One region of the Moritella sp. 24 genome, then DNA from elsewhere that is predicted to be linked to it. Evidence: predicted binding sites of a transcription regulator. Region 1 holds the regulator's gene; each other region holds the start of a gene.
What was found. The regulator sigma-54, encoded in region 1, starts transcription at its own class of promoters, with help from an activator protein. The targets are predictions, from matches to a motif close to GTTGGCACGNNNNTNGNNT.
Positions count from the first base shown of each region.

Region 2: a site for sigma-54 is predicted at 1,463-1,481, ahead of flgA (flagellar basal body P-ring formation chaperone FlgA). Genes of this name have one in related genera too.
Region 3: a site for sigma-54 is predicted at 2,301-2,319, ahead of HWV00_RS03860 (4Fe-4S dicluster domain-containing protein). Genes of this name have one in related genera too.
Region 4: a site for sigma-54 is predicted at 2,227-2,245, ahead of glnA (glutamate--ammonia ligase). Genes of this name have one in related genera too.

Region 1 is NZ_CP056123.1:4,398,732-4,403,797, reverse strand. Features, by position in the region: gene mgtE (magnesium transporter) at 1-576, opposite strand, end outside; gene rapZ (RNase adapter RapZ) at 722-1,585, opposite strand; gene hpf (ribosome hibernation promoting factor) at 1,789-2,076, opposite strand; gene HWV00_RS19660 (RNA polymerase factor sigma-54) at 2,108-3,613, opposite strand; gene lptB (LPS export ABC transporter ATP-binding protein) at 3,662-4,387, opposite strand; gene lptA (lipopolysaccharide transport periplasmic protein LptA) at 4,403-4,864, opposite strand; gene lptC (LPS export ABC transporter periplasmic protein LptC) at 4,887-5,066, opposite strand, start outside.
Region 2 is NZ_CP056123.1:3,602,848-3,607,913, forward strand. Features, by position in the region: gene HWV00_RS16050 (protein-glutamate O-methyltransferase CheR) at 1-437, opposite strand, end outside; gene HWV00_RS16055 (chemotaxis protein CheV) at 493-1,428, opposite strand; gene flgA (flagellar basal body P-ring formation chaperone FlgA) at 1,594-2,295, shown strand; gene flgM (flagellar biosynthesis anti-sigma factor FlgM) at 2,369-2,683, shown strand; gene HWV00_RS16070 (flagella synthesis protein FlgN) at 2,703-3,131, shown strand; gene HWV00_RS16075 (L-serine ammonia-lyase) at 3,160-4,527, opposite strand; gene HWV00_RS16080 (MurR/RpiR family transcriptional regulator) at 4,897-5,066, shown strand, end outside.
Region 3 is NZ_CP056123.1:816,320-821,385, reverse strand. Features, by position in the region: gene HWV00_RS03865 (molecular chaperone) at 1-455, opposite strand, end outside; gene HWV00_RS03860 (4Fe-4S dicluster domain-containing protein) at 480-2,183, opposite strand; gene HWV00_RS03855 (DUF3306 domain-containing protein) at 2,460-3,140, opposite strand; gene HWV00_RS03850 (DUF3305 domain-containing protein) at 3,130-3,612, opposite strand; gene HWV00_RS03845 (formate dehydrogenase accessory sulfurtransferase FdhD) at 3,779-4,669, shown strand; gene HWV00_RS03840 (helix-turn-helix transcriptional regulator) at 4,666-5,066, shown strand, end outside.
Region 4 is NZ_CP056123.1:129,449-134,514, reverse strand. Features, by position in the region: gene typA (translational GTPase TypA) at 1-1,813, opposite strand, end outside; gene glnA (glutamate--ammonia ligase) at 2,323-3,732, shown strand; gene HWV00_RS00595 (DUF4124 domain-containing protein) at 3,897-4,415, shown strand; gene glnL (nitrogen regulation protein NR(II)) at 4,518-5,066, shown strand, end outside.

The sequences.
Region 1 (5,066 bases):
AGCTAAAGGAACATCACCAATTAAGCGGTCATCTTTATCAACCACATATAAGGTATCTGTCGCTTCAGGTAGTTCTCCGCGTAAGCGAATGTAGCGTAAGATAACATCAACAGTTACATCTGGTCTTAAGGTAATAGTATCAGTATCCATGATACTGCCAGCAGTGTCTTCTGGATACGCCATCGCGGTTTCTAAGCGGTGACGATCTTGGGTATCCATTTGGGTGATAACTTCTTGGTAGATGCTGTCTGGTAGGCTACGTAATACATTGGCTAAATCATCGGTGTCTAAGCCTTCTGTCGCAGCCACTAAAGACTCAGTATCCATTAGTTTTAGAATACTGGTTTTTGCATCTTCATTGAGTTCGTCGAGGATTTCACCCTGTAATTCAGGGTCTGTTAATCGCCACAGCACTTTACGTCCCGCTGGTGGCGATGATTCCAATAATAGGGCAATATCACAAGGGGGCGTTTGGTAGAGCATCCGCTTTACGTGAACAAACATACCACTATCAAGTGCTTCGTTCACTTCGCTTAAGCGTAGGTGTGTGCTTTCATGCTCCATCTTTTCTGGCATATGTCGTCCCCATTCTTAAATACTAGAACTGCGAGCTTTCACTCGCGCTGTGCGATTCTAGCTTAATCTTCATTTATAATCAGTATTAACAATAAATTATAATCATTATCTATTTTTATTGCCTGTTGAGTAACTAAGCGAATACTTAGTTGTTCTTATGTTTATTCTTTTCTAATGTTTGGTGGCGTGTTTGTACCACTCGATCTTGCAATTTAAAGCTTTTTGCTAGCTGCTCGGCAATAAATACAGAGCGATGCTGACCACCAGTGCAACCAATGGCAACAGTTACATAGCTACGATTGTTCTTTTCAAGTAGCGGTAACCAAGTCGTTAATAAGTTTTCAATTTGTAGTGTAAAACTCATGACTTCAGATTGCTGACTGAGGTATTTGATTACTGGTTCATCAAGCCCTGTATAAGGTTTTAGCTCTGGGATCCAATGCGGGTTTGGTAAAAATCGTACGTCGAATACATAATCTGCATCCATTGGTAAACCGTGTTTAAAACCAAAAGATTGAAATACTAAGACAAGCTGATTATTTTTCTTACCTAAAATACGCTCTTTTATTTGTTCACTTAACTCATGAATATTGAGTTCAGTCGTATCGATTTTTAAATCTGCGTGTAAGGCGATTGGACGTAAGCGTTTTTCTTCTATTTCAATCGCTTGAGATAATGAAAATTCACCTTTGGTTAATGGGTGAAGTCGTCTTGTTTCACTGTAGCGTTTGATTAGAACTGATTTATTAGTATCAAGGAATAAGCTTGTTAGCTCGGTGCTCGCTTTTAGCTCCTCAATAATGTCATTTAACTCTTTCTTATCAGTCGGTAGATTACGCACATCAATACTCACCGCGACTTTTTCTGTTTTGGCGTTTAAGGTTTGTAATAGTTGTGGTAATAATTTAACAGGCAGGTTATCTACGCAGTAGTAGCCTAGATCTTCAAGTACCCGTAATGCGATTGATTTACCGGAACCTGATTGGCCACTGACTATTATTAATTTCATCTTTTATCCTCACATCTGCGTAGCTAATATATCCTAGTGTTAGTCAAAATTAGGTAGCTAATTTAAAACTGATAGCGATATAAAATAATGGGCTCATTATCCCGCAATTGATTTGGATATGATATGTTTTAATTATGTCAGAAGCATTAATACCTAAAGGAAATGTTTATTTCCTTTAGGTTATTTATTAGTGGGACTAAAAATTAATGACGGATTAATTTTTCTTTGTGCTTAATCACTTGGCGATCAAGCTTATCCATTAAGCCATCAATTGCGGCATACATGTCATTATGCTCATGTACGGCAAAGATTTCACCCCCATTTAGATGTATTTTGGCTTCTGCAATTTGGAGTAGTTTTTCGACATTTAAAATCACATGGATATTGTTAATGTGATCGAAATGTCGTTCTAATTTGGAAAACTTGCTATCAACGTAATCTTTCAGTGAATCTGTAATGTCTACATGTCTACCTGTTAAATTAATTTGCATATATGTCTCCCATATGAAGGTTAGATGAGCCTTATAGCAGGCTCTTACGCTGATTAGATGGCGGTATGCTGAGCGCTTCTCGATACTTCGCAATAGTGCGTCGAGCCACTTTGATACCTTGATCAGCAAGTAAATCAGCAATCTTGCTGTCACTTAATGGTTTTATGGCATTTTCTGCCGCAACCAATTTCTTAATTAATGCGCGGATAGCGGTAGATGAGCACTCACCACCGTTATCTGTACTTACATGGCTTGAAAAGAAAAACTTCAATTCAAAAATACCACGTGGTGTATGCATAAACTTCTGCGTTGTGACACGAGAAATTGTTGATTCGTGCATTTCCACTTCTTCTGCAATATCATTCAACACCATAGGTTTCATGGCTTCATCACCATATTCAAAGAAATCCATTTGGCGTTGAACAATGCATTTTGTTACTTTTAGTAACGTTTCATTACGACTTTCTAAACTTTTAATAAACCATTTTGCTTCTTGAACATGCGTACGAATAAATTGTCCATCGCTACTATTACGGTTACCCGTCGATAGGCTTGAATATTCATTGTTCACTTTTAATCTTGGCACAATGTCAGGATTTAACTCGACTATCCACTGATTATTTTTTTTCTTTACCAGAACATCAGGGATAACATAGAGTCCTTCACTTTGATCTATGGCATTTCCAGGCCTTGGTTCTAGGCTCTGGATTAATTGCATGATCTCTTTGAGTTGAGGCTCTTTTAATTTTGTTTTACGGCTTAATTGACGATAGTCTCGATTACCTAATAAATCCATATGAGATTGGATTACTTGCTGACATTCGGTTAACCAAGGCGTGTTTTTGGGTAAGTGTTGAAGTTGGATTAATAAACATTCTTGTAATGAACGTGCAGCAACACCGATGGGATCAAAATGTTGGATACGTTTTAATACCGCTTCAACTTCATCTAATTCGATCTGCTCTTCGTCACTGTCATTGGTTTCTTGATGACCTATATTGACACTCGTTAGAATATCGTCACAAGTTTGGCTAAGGTAGCCATAATTATCGATGCCATCAATAATCGCGACTGCAATTGCACGGTCAGTATCGGAGAAGGGGGTTAATTCCATTTGCCACATGAGATGTTCGTATAAGCCTTCGCTGGTTTCACCTTGGTAAACTTGGTCTAAACCATCAATACCTGCGCTACCACCGCTGTGAGTTTGCGTTTGTGGGGTATAAACATCATCCCAGTTGCTGTCGTTAGGTAGCTCATCGGGCATTGAGTCGCTATTAAGCGCATCGCTCACTTCTATTTGGCTGGTATCAGTAATTGAGTCAGTACTATCAGCGTTAAGTGAATCATCGTTATCACTCTCATTTGACGGAGATGTGTTGGGATCTTCTTGTTCTAGCAGCGGGTTGCTGTCTAACGCTTCTTGAATCTCTTGCTGTAACTCCAAGGTCGATAATTGTAATAATCGAATCGCTTGTTGTAGCTGTGGCGTCATTGCCAGAGATTGACTCATACGAAGTTGTAATGATGGCTTCATCTAACGACTACTCTCTCTTCCTTAATGCGGCTATATATCAATATCAAACTATAGTCGGAATTGATCTCCAAGGTACACTTCTTTTACTTTTTCGTTGGACAGAATTTCTTCAGAAGTACCAGATGCGATTAAATGTCCGTGGCTTACAATGTAAGAGTGCTCACATACATCAAGCGTTTCACGTACGTTATGGTCGGTAATTAACACCCCTAAACCACGATCACGTAGATGCTGAATAATCTTCTTAATATCGCCGACAGAGATAGGATCTACACCTGCAAAAGGTTCATCTAATAAAATGAACTTGGGATCAGCGGCAAGTGCTCTTGCGATCTCAACACGGCGGCGTTCACCACCGGATAAGCTCATGCCTAAACTATCGCGAATATGGGTGATATGAAATTCTTCTAACAATTCTTCTAGTTTTTCTTCACGTTCAAAACGGCTTAATTCTGTGCGAAGTTCTAAGATCGCCATAATATTTTTCGTTACTGATAAACGGCGAAAAATAGACGCTTCTTGTGGTAAATAACCGATGCCTTGTTGCGCTCGAATATGCATAGGTTCATGCGTTAATTCTTGGTCATCAATGAAGATTTGTCCATGATCTCGCTTAACCAAGCCTACAACCATGTAAAAGGTCGTTGTTTTACCCGCGCCATTAGGCCCAAGTAAACCAACAATTTGTCCTGATTCGACTTCGAGACTCACATCTGAAACAACTTTACGTTTGTTGTAGCTTTTTGCTAAGTGTGATGCTTTTAAACGCGCCATATGAATGTATTTACTCTAATTAGTTTTGTTGTTTTCAGGAGTGAAAATTGTGATCACTCGATCTGATTCATGATTTCCGCTTTCGGCTATCATTTCTTGTTTGTCGATTTGATAGATGATCTTATCACCTTTCACTTCGCTGTCGGCTTGGCGTAAACGTGCATTTGTTGATAACGTTAAACGTTTTTTACCGAGTTCATAACGGATCTCATTCGATTCAGCATTGATTTTTTTGCTGCCATCAAGCTCCTGATAAAATGTGGCAGGTTTACCTGTAGCAATCATCACTTCTGTGCCTTTTCCACCTGAACTTAATACCGTTAGCTTATCCGCTTTTATTAGTATAGTTCCTTGAGTAACAACAACATTATCATAAAATATAACGCGATTGTCTTTAATGAACACTTCTTGGCGTTTTGCATTTACGACAACATTTTCTTTAAAATCAGACTCGAGTGCGAGTGCTGAATTACTCATGAATAATGTTAATAGTAAAATTTTATATTTTTTCATCATTAGTATAAATCGCTTCAACTTGCTTAAGGATTGTCATGTATTCTTGCTTTAAATCACCTTCAAGTCCGACACCTGTTTGGTTGAATAAGGTCCCTGAAATAGTGATTAATTGATCGCTGCGTACCAAATTTTTGGCAAGTTCTAATTGTAAATAACTCGTTGT
Region 2 (5,066 bases), 800 kb from region 1:
GATATGTCCGTACCGACAATTTGTACATTAGGTTTAACTAAACGTTTAAGTTTTTCTTGTGTTTCAATCGCAGACATCGCAATTGAAAACGGTTCTTGACCAGATGACGATGCCGCAGACCATATTTTAACTGGCAACCCTTTATTCATAAATTCAGGTAAGAGCTTTGTTTGCAAATATTCAAACGGGTAAATATCACGGAACCACAATGTTTCATTCGTGGTCATCGCGTCAATAACATCATTACGTAAATCACGCGCTAACATGGTCATTGATTTTTGTACTAGCTCAGTTAAATTAGCCATCTTATGTTTTGCCAATAGCGGCAATAAACGGCTTTTAACTAAATATTGTTTATTTTGTCCTAATACAATACCGCACTGAATTTCAAGAAATTCACTAAAACGGGTATAGACTTCATTTGACAATGTTTGCACTATTTTTTACTCAACTTTCTATTATAAAGATACACTTATTTAACACAGTAATTTTCTAACTCGGATCTGCTACTTTTAATGCCTTTAATACCGCACCAGCAAGTTCATCTGGATTAAATTTAGCAATGAAATCATTAGCACCAACTTTAATCACCATCGCCTGATTGAACACGCCACTCAGTGATGTATGTAGAATAATATACAAACCATCTAGTGATTTATCATTACGTACTTCAGCTGTTAACGTGTAACCATCCATCTCTGGCATTTCGATATCAGAAATCATGAGAGCAACTTGATCCGCAATAGGACCATTTTGCGCCATTTCACGTAATTTATTTAAACCATCACGGCCATCTTTTGCCAACACGATTTTAAAACCAAGATCAGACACCGCTTTCTTAATTTGATTACGCGCAACGCTTGAGTCATCAACCACAAGAATCACTTTCTCAATCGCAGATTTATCAATCTCGCTAGCCGTTTCTAGCACTTCCTCACTAATTTCCATTTTTACTGGCGCTACTTCATGCAGAATTTTTTCAACATCAAGTACTTCAACCAATTCATTATCCACTTCAGTAACAGCTGTTAAATAACTGAATCGCCCCGTTCCTTTTGGCGGTGGTAAAATTGATTCCCAGTTAATATTAATAATACGTTCAACACTTGATACTAAAAAGCCCTGCACTGAACGATTATATTCAGAAATAATAATAAACGCTTTGCTCAAATCTTGAATTGGACGACCACCCGTCGCTAAACTCAAATCGATCACAGAAATTGTATTTCCACGTATATGTGCAACACCACGGACGACACTATTAAGCTTAGGTAGAATAGTTAATGGCGGACATTGCAATACTTCTTTCACTTTAAATACATTGATACCAAAACGCTGACGCCCGTTTAAGCGAAACATAAGTAATTCCAGACGGTTTTGTCCTACCAGCTGTGTGCGCTGATTGACCGTATCGAGTAATCCTGCCATTATCCATCCTCAGGTAAATGTAACTTATTATCAACGTGGCTTGAATATTGCTTTACCACTGTATTATTCATTTATATTGTCGCTTACGACATAAAGTAGTCAAAAACTTGGCTCTTAATTCACTTTATACGTAACGTTTCATTTTATATCGGCTTAGAAACCTAAATGCTTAAATATATTTTATCATTCTCGCTTTTCTATTGCTTAAGTTTACTGAGCTATTTGCCACTAGCGCTCGCAGCCACAGATAAACATCAGGCGATTGAAGAGTTTGCGGAATCTTTTATCAAAGCGCAACTACTTAGCTCTCAGAATGAAAGGGTAAGCATTGAAGTAACAAAAATTGACCGCAGAATAGCAGTAACTCAGTGTGAAGGTAATATGTCCGCCGAGTTAGTTGGTAATAAAAGCTTACAACGTGCAGCAACCGTAAGAATACGATGCAGTAATGCTAAAAACTGGCAACTGCACGTGCCAGTGAAGATTATTCGTCTAGTTCCTGTCGTGGTGAGCAGCCGACCTTTATCAAAAGGTAGCCTATTAACGAAAAACAATACTAAAATAGAATATATGAACCGTGTTTTTTTACGCTCAGGCTATATTTCAGATTTAAGTTTTGTCAATAAAGCACGCTTAAAACGACAACTGTCCAATGAACAAATGATCTCAACACGGGATATTTGTCTTGTGTGTAAAAGCGAAAGCGTTACAATTACTAGTTCAGTGGGAAATCTAACCGTAAAAACTGATGGTGTAGCATTGGCTAACGGTATTCTGGGTGACAAAATTAATGTCCGTAACCGTAAATCGAATCGAATCGTTTCGGGTACTGTTCAAGCCGCAGGCGTCATCCAAATAAACTATTAAATTTTACTAAAGTATTATTGTTATAAGTCGATAATCTTTTAGTACACCTGTTTACAAATCAATAGGTAGAAGAATGGCCATAAATTTAACCAATTTAAATAATCGTAGTCACCAGCTTGATCAAGCAAGAAGTACGCAGCAAAAAACCAGTGTTCAAACTGGTAATGTAGCTCAAACTTCACCGCAACGTACAGCGCAAAGTGACTCGGTTAATATTACATCACAAGCCAAAAGTTTGACCGCTATGGAACATGATTTAGCTCAAGGTACGCCTGTTAACGAGTCAAAAGTAGAAAGTTTGAAAAAAGCCATTGCTGACGGTAGCTATCAAGTTGATGCTAACAAGCTAGCAAAGAATATGTCTAATTTCGAAAACTTACTTGCTTAACCGAGTGCTATAGATACAGATGATATTGACTACATTGCCCGAATTACTCGTTCTACAAACATCTTATGTAGAACAATTATTGGCTCTATTAACGGCTGAAAAATCAGCGTTAGAGTCACGCAATGTCACAGCCCTAGAAAAGCTCAGTCAAGATAAGCAACAAAAAATAATGCAAATTGCCGAGCTCGATGTAAAAATTGGCCAGCATACAGATGCGGCAGAATTACTGACTACCTACCTATCGCAAAAACAACAAATTGAAGCTGATATCAGAGAGTGCCAAGAGCTTAATGATGTCAACGGTAAACTGATTGAGCTCAATTTACGCAACACCAAGCGACTAACCGACACCATTATTCGTAGCCGCTCTCGTAACAATATAACCTATGATAAATTAGGCCGTACTCGCGGATCATTTTCTACCCTTGGTATGACCTTCAAATCATAACATTCAGCGCTTAATGCACGTTTAATCACTAACAAACCGTTACATTTATCGCTAATCCTCCTCTAGACGTCTCTTTATATTTATTTTTCATATCATCCCCTGTCGCCTTCATGGTCTTAATCACTTGATCAAGTGATACCTTATGATCGCCACTGCCCATGCGCGCCATACGCGACGCATTAATCGCTTTCACAGCACCAATCGCATTACGCTCAATACAGGGGATCTGAACCAAGCCAGCCACTGGATCACAAGTCAATCCCAAATTATGCTCCATACCTATTTCGGCAGCATGTTCAACTTGGTCTAACGTTCCACCTCTTATTGCCGTTAACCCAGCAGCAGCCATCGAACAAGCGACACCAACTTCACCCTGACAACCAACTTCTGCGCCAGAAATAGATGCATTTTTCTTATATAGAGTCCCAATGGCTGCACACGTCAGTAGATAGGTTTTAATTTTATCTTCCGTTAATGGACTCACGAACTGATCATAAAAATACATTACCGCAGGAATTATACCCGCAGCACCATTTGTCGGAGCCGTCACAACTCGCCCGCCAGCGGCGTTCTCTTCGTTCACAGCCATCGCGTACATATTAACGAAATCCATACCGTGGAACGTATCATCCTTGGCATCTGGCGCCTGTAACTTTTTGAATAATCCAGGTGCACGGCGATGGACCTTTAATCCACCAGGTAAGATACCTTCATTACGGCAACCACGATGAATACAGTCCACCATAATACGATGTAATGTTAATAATTTTTCATTAATCACGTCATCAGAATTTAATTGTCGCTCATTTTCATACATTAACTTCGCAATCGATAAACCATGTAAGCGGCAAGTGGTAAGGAGTTCGTCGGCACTATCAAATTTATATTTAGGCGGGATTTTAGCATTTTTTTCCAACGGTTTATCAATATGCTCATGGTCAAGAATAAAGCCACCACCAATCGAATAGTAGGTTTTAGTCAAGACGATAGCATCTTTACTGAGTGCCGTTATTGTCATTGCATTACTATGATAAGGTAACGTTTTTCGGTGGTGTAATACGATGTGCTCTGCGCGATTAAAAGGCACAAAACCAACACCATGAATATTGATCCCTTGTTGTTCGTCTATCTCTTTTAATATTGAAGGCACTTGCTCTGAATCTATTTTATCCGGTTCATATCCTGCTAACCCCAAGATCACCGCGATATCACTCGCATGCCCAATACCCGTTTGCCCTAACGAGCCAAACAATTCAGTGTTAATCCCCAAAATAGGGTCATGGTTGCCCTCCGCTTTAAGGTGTTGTAAAAAATCAAATGCAGCACGCATAGGGCCAACGGTATGTGAGCTCGATGGCCCTATACCAATACTAAACATATCAAAGGTACTGATCATAGAATACTCCCTGATTAATGAACATTGCTTACTGTAGGTATAGCACATGATTGTTTATGCAATTTTATTACTAATTTGAAAAAATATTACGACCATGATTAGTTATAAACCTACATATTCTCTGCTTTTAAATTAGCAATTCGCATTATGTTTATGCTACTTGATCAAAGTAAACTGTAATAAAGTCACAAATGACGCTAAAACGATGCTAAAAATAAGTAATAAATGTAATAATAGTTCGACTTACTTCATATTTTTTACATAATTGACGTAATAAATATCCAACAAGGTTTATAATGCCACTATAAATTAGCATTAACCTTCATTACTTTATCATGCGCCCACTGCGGAGCTTGCCAGGGAAATATCATGAGTATGCTCGAAAAAATAATCCAAAATTTAGAAATATTCAGTAAATCAGAAAAAAAGGTCGCTGATGTTATTCTAGAATCTCCGCAATCTGCTATTCATTCAAGTATTGCGACACTAGCTAAAGTTGCCGACGTAAGTGAGCCGACCGTCAATCGTTTTTGTCGTCG
Region 3 (5,066 bases), 1.1 Mb from region 1:
AAAAACTCGGCTTGTACCTTGTGATTATTTTCTGCGACAAGCATCGTCATGACTTCGAGCAATGCCGCAATATGGTCTTCTGGTTCTTTCACCGATTCGTCACGTTGAAATCCCAGTTTTTTCAAATCATGGCGTAAATGCGCTAATGGCATTTCCATTAGTGAACCAGTCAGGAACCAAGAGCCAAACGGCACGATCTCACCGTGGCCAATACCAATAAACAGATCTTGATATTCATCTTCCACTGCGGTTAATAACGTCTTTTGTGACGCGAGTTTTAATAACGGCCAAGCCGCTGACATACCCGTGGTTTGAATCAACTCATTCGGTGCATCTACATCTAAATTCGCTAACCAATCAATCACGTCAGCGTCGGGAGCCTTACGTAATAAGTGAGCAAGCAAGCTATAGATATCGATACGTAATGTAGTTTCTTCAGCAATTGGCTGTGACATGTTTTGTGTTTCCATCATTTCGTTTTACACTCGCAACTGACTTGTTGGATCATCAGCCATGTCAGAAAAAATATCGCGTACACGACAGTCTTCACACATAGATAAACGGCGAATAGCATCACCCTGAAATTGTGAATGACCTTGTAATTTCTCGGTCAGCATTTTAATCATTGAGGCTGGCGCAAATGCTTTACCGCAACTTAAACAACAAGCCGCTTCTTCTTCGTGGATCATCACTGCACTTTGGCGATTTTCAGCATCCCAATTAAGTCCAGGTTTTAAGCTGATGACTTGCTCTGGGCAGGCTTTTTCACATAAGCCACACTGCACACAATCTTGCTCTTTAAACTGTAAACCGGGACGACCACCCACTGCGTGTAATGCGCGTGTTGGACATACTGCTACACAGCCCATGCATAAGGTGCAATCATCAGTTTTACATTCAACGCTACCGTAAGGTGCATTTTCTGGTACGTCAGACTGTGTCGGCTTAACCGTGCTTTGTACGTGTAATCGATCTAATGCACTAAATAGTTTTTCACGCTTAGTCCCTGATAATTGTTCGGCTAATACACCGCTATCCATCACTGCGATCTTATTATCAGCAACAGGTAATAAAGAGGCTGGGAACACGACAAAGTCAGCTGCTTTATTAAGATCGAATAAGCAAATACGGTCAGCTTCAAAACCAAGTTCCGTTAAGAAGTTATTGGCGATACCTAATTCATCTTTTAATACACGATCAATCGTTGCAGGGAGGTAAGCGATATTCGTTGCAAGCAGTACTTGGTGCGCACCGTAAACCAACGCGCTAAACCAAGTATCGACCCCCACAGTCGCTAACTCTTCCAATGCTATCGGGATCACATTCGACGGTAATGAAGGCAATTGCGCTGCGAGCGCCTCTTCATCTCGATGACCAAAGAATAAAATCGTCGGCTTCTCACCACCCGCCATTTGATAGCTGTTTAATAAACGGTAGATAAAGTTCTGCGTCTTTTCAGCCTCAGGTAATGCGTAAGTAATAGCTTCTGTCGGACACGCGGTTGCGCATGTACCTACGCCCTGACATAAGAACGGGTTTATTTCGATAGCATGACCATTACTTGATAATGCACCCGCCGGACAAGCATCAACACAACGTGTACAACCACTCACACCACGTGATGAATGGGCACAAATGTCATTGTCTAAACGGAAGTATTTTGGTTTATCAAACGTACCTAACATGTCAGGTAAAGTTTCAATCACATCTGCAATCGCTGCTTTACCACTGCCAACGGGGTAATAACCGGGTGCAGGTATCTCGGTGTTGATAATGCTATCAGCGCTCATATCAACCACTAAATCAAAGCTATCACCACCGATCGTGACTTCTGCTAGGTTGGTATAGGTATTCAGTAAGCTACCCGCTACACGGCAGTTCACTTCGAACGCGCCAAGGTAGCCTTTAATCATAACGTCATCACTGAAAAATACGTTTGTGTCCTTGCTCGCTTTCACCGCTTCTGTCGCAGAGGTCGCAAGTAGTGTCACAGAGTTAAGCGTGGCAAATTGCGGCGCTAACGCAGTGATCGTATCGTATGCACCAATGATCAATAAATTCCCGCGGCTCTCGTAAGAAACCGTTGGTGGGATCAAGTTAGATAATTCAACCGTGCCCGCAATCGCCGTTAAGCGTGCTTGACCATTGTTATCAGTAAATGTTTCTAGAATACTTCTTAACATTGTTATTCCTGTATACTCGTCACCGCTATTCAGTGTCGATTAAACTGCGAGTTTATTCTCGCTGCTCTTAAGGCTGCACTACCGTACAATTCGCACCGTATTTTTCTGTAGCTAATAGAGCAATAACCGAACCAACTTTTAACGGAATAAAATGACTTATAAAGAGCTAAAGTCAGATAAGGATAGTTGGGGTATTTCTAATTGAGACATTTTGTCGCTACAAATAATCACACCTGCATCAAATTGTCCCGATTAAAAATAAGGTTTTTAGTCCCTTTATGTCTCATCTTGCTGATAAGTTTTGTGATGAACCTCATCAGCGCTAGGTGAATGTTCGAAATCTTCCGTGACGGGTTCAGTAATCTCATCTTCCACTACTGACGTTTCTGCTGTTTGTATTTCAGGGTCTTCTGTTAGCTCTGTATTTAACTCTCGATCTATTTCCTGGTCTAGCGCGACGTCTTGCTCTGGTTCATCTAATACCTTGTTAACCCAACCACGTAGCTGCTTCGCGACACTGTCATCAAGTTTGGGGATATTAGAAAAGTCTTCAGTATGATCATCCATATCACTGATATAATTGAACTCGTCAGAGTGAAACAGTTTGGCTAACGCTGCCTTTTTAACTGATTTATCAACACCCTGCTGCAAGAATGAAGCAACACCACTATCAAAAGTGACGCTATCTGCATCGGCAATCGTGAGTGTTTCATCGCTACTTTTATCTGCAAGACCATTCTGCTTATCTTTATCACTCGCTACCGCATCATCGGTAACATCATTACTGAGCCCATCCACTTGATTTGATTCTGAATTAGATTCATGAACCTGTTCAATTATGAGCTCAGGCTCTAGCGACTCGACTGCGGCTTCATTTGTATCAAGTAATTCTTTTGAAGCCTTGTCTTTAGCTGTTAGAGAACGACTTGACCAACGTTGAAAAAAGTTAGTTGCCACTTGAACGTCCCTTCTTATCTTTATAACGTTTCTTTTTAAATTCAATTAGTTCGCCGTGACGCCCAATAAAAGCTTCCATCCAAGCCTGTACCGGTAATGGCATTTGAATATGTAACACTTGATAGTCACCATCCATATAACTGCTCGCGACACTTTGCGCGACAGTAATAAGTAACGGTGATAGCTGCTCATTATTTTCTTCACAAACAATAAATAGATGCGGGTCTTGTGAGCTGAGGTTAAAACGGTAATCGGTCCGTTCATCGCGGTATAAGGTTAATACACGCTCATAGCTAATGCCGATGCTGGCATCATCTTGTGTGTGGTTGTGATCATACAATTCAACATTATCAATAGACCAAGACAAGGTCGTCCAGCGTCCAATTTGTTTCTCTTCAGAACAAAGACGAAACTTGATTGGCCAACTTGATTCGTCTTTTTCTAAGCGCTTATGTTCATCAGCTTGTTGCACACATGCTCCTTTGTTCTATTTTTATAATTATTTAGAATTTGTTATCTAACTTTCCCTACTCAGCAAAATTTAGACCAAGTTATAAAATAATGGCAAATAAAATAGTTAAGTTGGAATGAACCTTGCTTTACCTCTTCATAGATATATAAACAAGTAGGACTTTCGGATGCCGCAATTACCAAAAATAATTAGAACCAACTCTTCAGTTGAACACACTATGACTGTTGACATCATGGATGAGTATGGCGATACCATGACCAAAGAGATCGCGTGCGAACATCCTTTAACGATTTACTTAAACTGGGTTGAAGTAGTGACAGTGATGACACTTGGTGCTCGCCCAGCCGACCTCGTATTAGGGTATTTAAAAAACCAAGGCTTCATTGAAGACATCAGTGCGATTGAGTCATTGATCATTGATTGGGATTCTAACTCTGCCGCCGTGATAACCCATGAAAGCACCGATGGCTTAGAAGAGAAGCTAACCAAAAAAACGGTTACCTCTGGCTGTGGCCAAGGCACGATGTTTGGTAACGTGATGAAAAAACTAGAAGATGTCACACTACCACAACCCACATTACGCCAATCAAGACTGTATGGTTTGTTAGAGGCACTAACCCACCACAACGCAACCTATAAAGCAGCTGGTGCAGTACACGGTTGCGCCGTTTGTAGAGACACTGAGATCTTATCCTTTGTTGAAGATGTTGGTCGTCACAACGCTGTTGATACCTTGGCTGGTGAGATGTGGTTAAAAGGCCAAACAGGTGAAGATAAAATTTTCTATACAACGGGCCGTTTAACGTCTGAAATGGTCATTAAAGTTGCGCAGATGGGTATTCCTGTATTGCTATCTCGTTCTGGTGCGACTCAAATGGGTTACGACTTAGCGAAAAAACTGGGTATTACCATGGTTGCGCGCGCGAAAGGAAATCGCTTCCAAGTGTATAACGGTATGGCTAATTTAGTGTTAGATGTGAAAGGCCCTGAAGCAGACGCTCTTTCTCAATCACAACCTAAAACACAGTCACAAGATCCAATTGGTAAAAGTGCATGAGTGAACACTTTCCCGCGTTTATGAACGTGAAACAAGTGGCAGAGTATTTAGACCTGAATGAAAAAAAGGTCTACACACTGGCCAATGACGGGCATTTACCTGCAACCAAAGTAACGGGGAAATGGTTATTTCCAAAATCGATGTTGGATAAATGGCTACTCGAATCTTGCCATAATGGCGCGCTGAATGATCGCCTCTTAATTGCAGGCTCAGATGATCCACTCTTGCAATTGGTTGTGGGTAAAATGGCGCAAAAACTTGGTAGTACTGCATTGGTGGGTTATACCTCAACTGGCACACGACAAGGTCTGGCAATGCTGAGTAAAGGCCATGTTGATATGTGTGCGATTCACTGGGGTCATGCCGAAGAAGCGAGCTTACGCCACCCTGCATTATT
Region 4 (5,066 bases), 370 kb from region 1:
TAGCTGGACGGCCAGCACGTTTACGTTCGTTTTCAGTAAGGAAACGCTTACGGATACGAATGCTTTGTGGTGTAACTTCAACTAATTCGTCATCATCGATGAATTCTAGAGCTTGCTCTAGTGTCATTTTGATTGGCGTAGTTAGTGTTTGAGCTTCATCAGTACCAGAAGAACGTACGTTAGTTAGCTGCTTACCTTTCAAGCAGTTAACTGTAAGATCGTTAGAACGAGAGTGAATACCCACGATTTGACCTTCGTAAACTTCTTGAGCGTGTTCGATGAATAGACGACCACGTTCTTGTAAACCGAACAGAGAGTAAGTTAGTGCTTTACCCATTGCGTTAGATACTAATACACCATTTTGACGTAGTGCAAAAGAACCGCCTTTATGTGGGCCATACTGTAGGAATGTATGGTACATAAGACCAGAACCAGACGTGATAGTCATGAATTCAGTTTGGAAACCGATTAGACCACGGCTAGGAACGATGAAGTCCATACGGATACGGCCTTTACCATCTGGTGCCATATCTGTAAGTTCAGCTTTACGAACACCCATTTTTTCCATTACTGGACCTTGATGCGCTTCTTCAACATCAATAGTAACAGTTTCATACGGTTCTTGAGTTTCGCCATCTTTTTGAATCATGATCACTTCAGGACGAGATACAGCTAGCTCGAAACCTTCACGACGCATGTTTTCAATTAAGATACCTAGGTGAAGTTCACCACGGCCAGATACTTTAAATTTATCTGGATCGTCAGTTTGTTCAACACGTAATGCAACGTTGTGAACAAGTTCAGCTTCAAGACGTTCAAGGATGTTACGTGAAGTAACAAACTTACCTTCTTTACCACAGAATGGAGAGTTGTTCACTTGGAACGTCATTGTTACTGTTGGTTCATCAACAGACAATGCAGGTAGTGCTTCAACAGCAGAAGGCGCACAGATAGTGTCAGAAATCTTAAGTTGACCTAGACCTGTGATTGCGATGATATCGCCAGCTTGCGCTTCTTCAGTTTCATGACGATCAAGACCCATGTAACCAAGTACAGTACCTACTTTACCGTTACGGATATGACCATCAGCACAAACAACGCTAACTTGTTGGTTTGGTTTAACAGAACCACGTGTTACACGACCAACACCGATCACGCCAACATATGAGTTGTGATCAAGTTGAGAGATTTGCATTTGGAATGTACCGTCACGATCGCCTTCTGGTGCAGCAACACCATCAACGATAGCTTGGAATAACGGTTCCATGTTTTCAGTTTCTTCTTCTGATTCAGCGTTAGCCCAACCATTAAGTGCAGATGCGTAAACAACTTTAAAGTCTAGCTGTTCATCAGTTGCGCCTAGGTTGTCAAACAGATCGAAGATTTGATCCATTACCCATTCAGGGCGAGAACCAGGCTTATCGATTTTGTTGATAACAACAATTGGCTTAAGACCATGTGCAAATGCTTTTTGCGTTACGAAACGCGTTTGTGGCATAGGACCATCAACAGCATCAACGATTAAGCAAACACTATCAACCATAGACATAATACGCTCAACTTCACCACCGAAATCGGCGTGTCCTGGAGTATCTACGATGTTGATACGGTAATCTTTCCATGTAATAGCAGTATTCTTAGCAAGAATTGTAATACCACGTTCTTTTTCAAGATCGTTAGAATCCATTACACGTTCTTCATTACCACCACGTTTCTCTAAAGTACCTGACTGTTCTAATAACTTGTCAACTAAAGTAGTTTTACCGTGGTCAACGTGAGCGATAATCGCAATGTTGCGTAGTTTATCTAGCACTGTGATGCCTCTATATATTTTATATGGGTAAAAATTAGGCGGTATTGTAACCGCCTCCTTGTGATCTACCTAGCAAAATTTTGGCACAGAGTAAAATGATTGCAATTTATTTTATTAAAAAACCGTGCGATAGGCAGGATATGGGGGTTTAGCAGCCAAAAAATAAATGAATTAAAACCCCATTTATTGAGCCTTTATTCAGTTTATAGATGTTGTATTTTATCAATTATATTTGAATACGATTTTGCTGGTAATCACTGAAAATAAACCATAATATCGATATTAGTAATACCAAATGTATGAGTTTACCCATTGCACCAAAAAAGTGCACTTAGCGCACTAAGTTCGTGCACACTAGAATTGCAATGACGAATAACAAGTACATTAAAACTTTAAAATCAACAACTTAAATAGTTGGCACATATATGGCATTATTTAAATTATGATTGTTTACAGTCAACAACTTTAAATGAAGCCATCATATTGATGACACCGGAGGTTATTTTATTATGTCAGCAGAAAGCGTATTAGCTCTAATTAAAGAACAAGACGTTAAATTTGTAGATTTACGTTTTACGGATACTAAAGGTAAAGAGCAGCACGTTTCTCTACCACATCATCAAGTTAATGCCGGCTTCTTTGAAGAAGGTAAAATGTTTGATGGTTCTTCAATTCAAGGTTGGAAAGGCATCAACGAATCTGACATGATTTTAATGCCAGATCCTGCAACAGCCGTACTTGACCCGTTCACAGAAGCAACAACACTGAACCTTCGTTGTGACGTACTAGAGCCTGCAACAATGCAAGGTTATAGCCGTGACCCACGTTCAGTAGCAAAACGCGCACTTGAGTACTTGCGTTCAACAGGTATCGCTGATGATGTATTCTTCGGTCCTGAACCAGAATTTTTCCTATTTGATGACGTTAAGTACAAAACAGACATGTCAGGTAGTATGTACAAAATTGACGCTGAAGAAGCTTCTTGGAACTCTGATAAAGAGTACGAAGGCGGCAACATGGGTCACCGTCCAGGCGTTAAAGGTGGTTACTTCCCAGTATCACCAGTTGACTCTGCACAAGACATCCGTAGCGCAATGTGCTTAGTAATGGAAGAAATGGGCTTAACAGTTGAAGCACATCACCATGAAGTAGCAACAGCGGGTCAAAACGAAATCGCAGCACTATTCAACTCTATCGTTGAAAAAGCAGATGAAGTTCAAATCACTAAATACGTTATCCATAATGTTGCACACGCTTACGGCAAAACAGCAACATTTATGCCTAAGCCACTTGTAGGCGATAACGGTTCAGGTATGCATTGTCACCAATCTCTACAGAAAAATGGCGAAAACATTTTTGCTGGTGATCAATATGGCGGTCTATCTGAAACTGCACTTTATTACATTGGCGGTATCATCAAGCACGCAAAAGCAATTAACGCATTTGCTAACCCAGCAACTAACTCGTACAAACGTTTAGTTCCAGGTTTTGAAGCACCAGTAATGTTAGCTTACTCTGCACGTAACCGTTCAGCATCAATCCGTATCCCAATCGTACCATCGCCAAAAGCGACACGTATTGAAGTACGTTTCCCAGATCCAGCGGCAAACCCATACCTAGCATTCTCTGCTATGTTAATGGCAGGTATCGACGGTATTAAAAACCGTATCCACCCTGGTGATGCAATGGATAAAGATTTATACGACCTTCCAGCGGAAGAAGCAGCAGAAATTCCACAAGTTGCATCTTCATTACAAGAAGCTCTATCAGCACTAGACGCTGACCGTGACTTCTTAACAGCTGGCGATGTTATGGCGAACGATACTATCGACGCTTACATCGAACTTAAAGAAGAAGAAGTTGAGAGACTGAACATGACAACTCACCCAGTTGAGTTTGAAATGTACTACAGCGTATAAATTAGCAAATACAGAACTGTCATTATGATGAAATCATGATACTGCTCTGATTGTTAAATCTTATATAAAAAAACCCGCTATTTAGCGGGTTTTTTATTTGTTAAATAAATGTAATTAGGTGAAAATAACTATACAAATTAAGTAACCATAGACAGGATGTCGCCATGAAACACATAATGCTATTAGCCTTATTAATAACAAGCTTTGCCAGTGTTGCCGCTATTTATCAATGGACTGATGAACAAGGCATTACCCACTTTTCAGATGATGAAAGTAAACCAGCTTCAGCAAAAAAGATTGACGTTAAACTCACCCCGCCTTCTATTAGTTCACTCACTCAATCATTGCCTCAAGAAGCCAGTGTAGCCTTGCCAACAGTTAACGATACATCTTTACCGCTGAGCATATCGATCAAAGCACCAATCGATCAGCAAACATTACGCAGTAACAACGGCGAAATTATCGTATCCGCAACACTGAGTTCAACGCTGCAATATGGCTCTAATATTCGTTTACTGATTGATGGGGTTATTCACAGTGAGCAAATTGAAAGTCAATTTAATGTACTTAACATTCCCATCGGCACACACCAACTACAGTTACAAATAGTTAACAATTCAGGCAAGGTAATTGCATCATCAGAGCTAATTACTATTTATTTACACCGTTTTAAGGCCAACTAAGCATTACTGCTTTAATTTCAACACGCTGTGCAGTAATATTTTAGAGTTAGCACCTATTTGGTGCATTTGGTCAGAGGATATTTATCCAACAAAGGAAGTGCCATGATAATGATCCCAGAGCCTCAGCAATCATTAATGAATAACCTCGTGTCTTCAGTATTCGTGCTCAATAATGATCTGCATATAAAATATGTCAATCCGGCAGGTGAACAACTGCTAGGCTTTAGTGCAAGTCGTATCTTGGACGCTAAAATAACGGATATTATCGAACACACCACACTCGACCTCTCATTATTGACGAGTACAATAAAAACGGGACAAGGGTTTACAGATAATGAAGTGTCATTAATCATTGATGATCGCCAATTGTTAGTCGAAATATCAGCGACTCTAACTAACTTTGGTTCTGAGACCTGCATTCTAATTGAAGCAAGACAGATCGATTTACAAAAAAAGATCAGCCAAGAGCTTTATCAACACGTACAGCAACAAGCGGCACAAGAATTAGTTCGAGGGCTCGCCCACGAAATCAAAAATCCATTAGGCGGGCTACGTGGTGCAGCGCAATTACTGGAAAAAGAACTACCAAGTGCTGAATTAAAAGAATTCACCGGTATTATCATCGAACAAGCCGACCGATTACGCGCATTA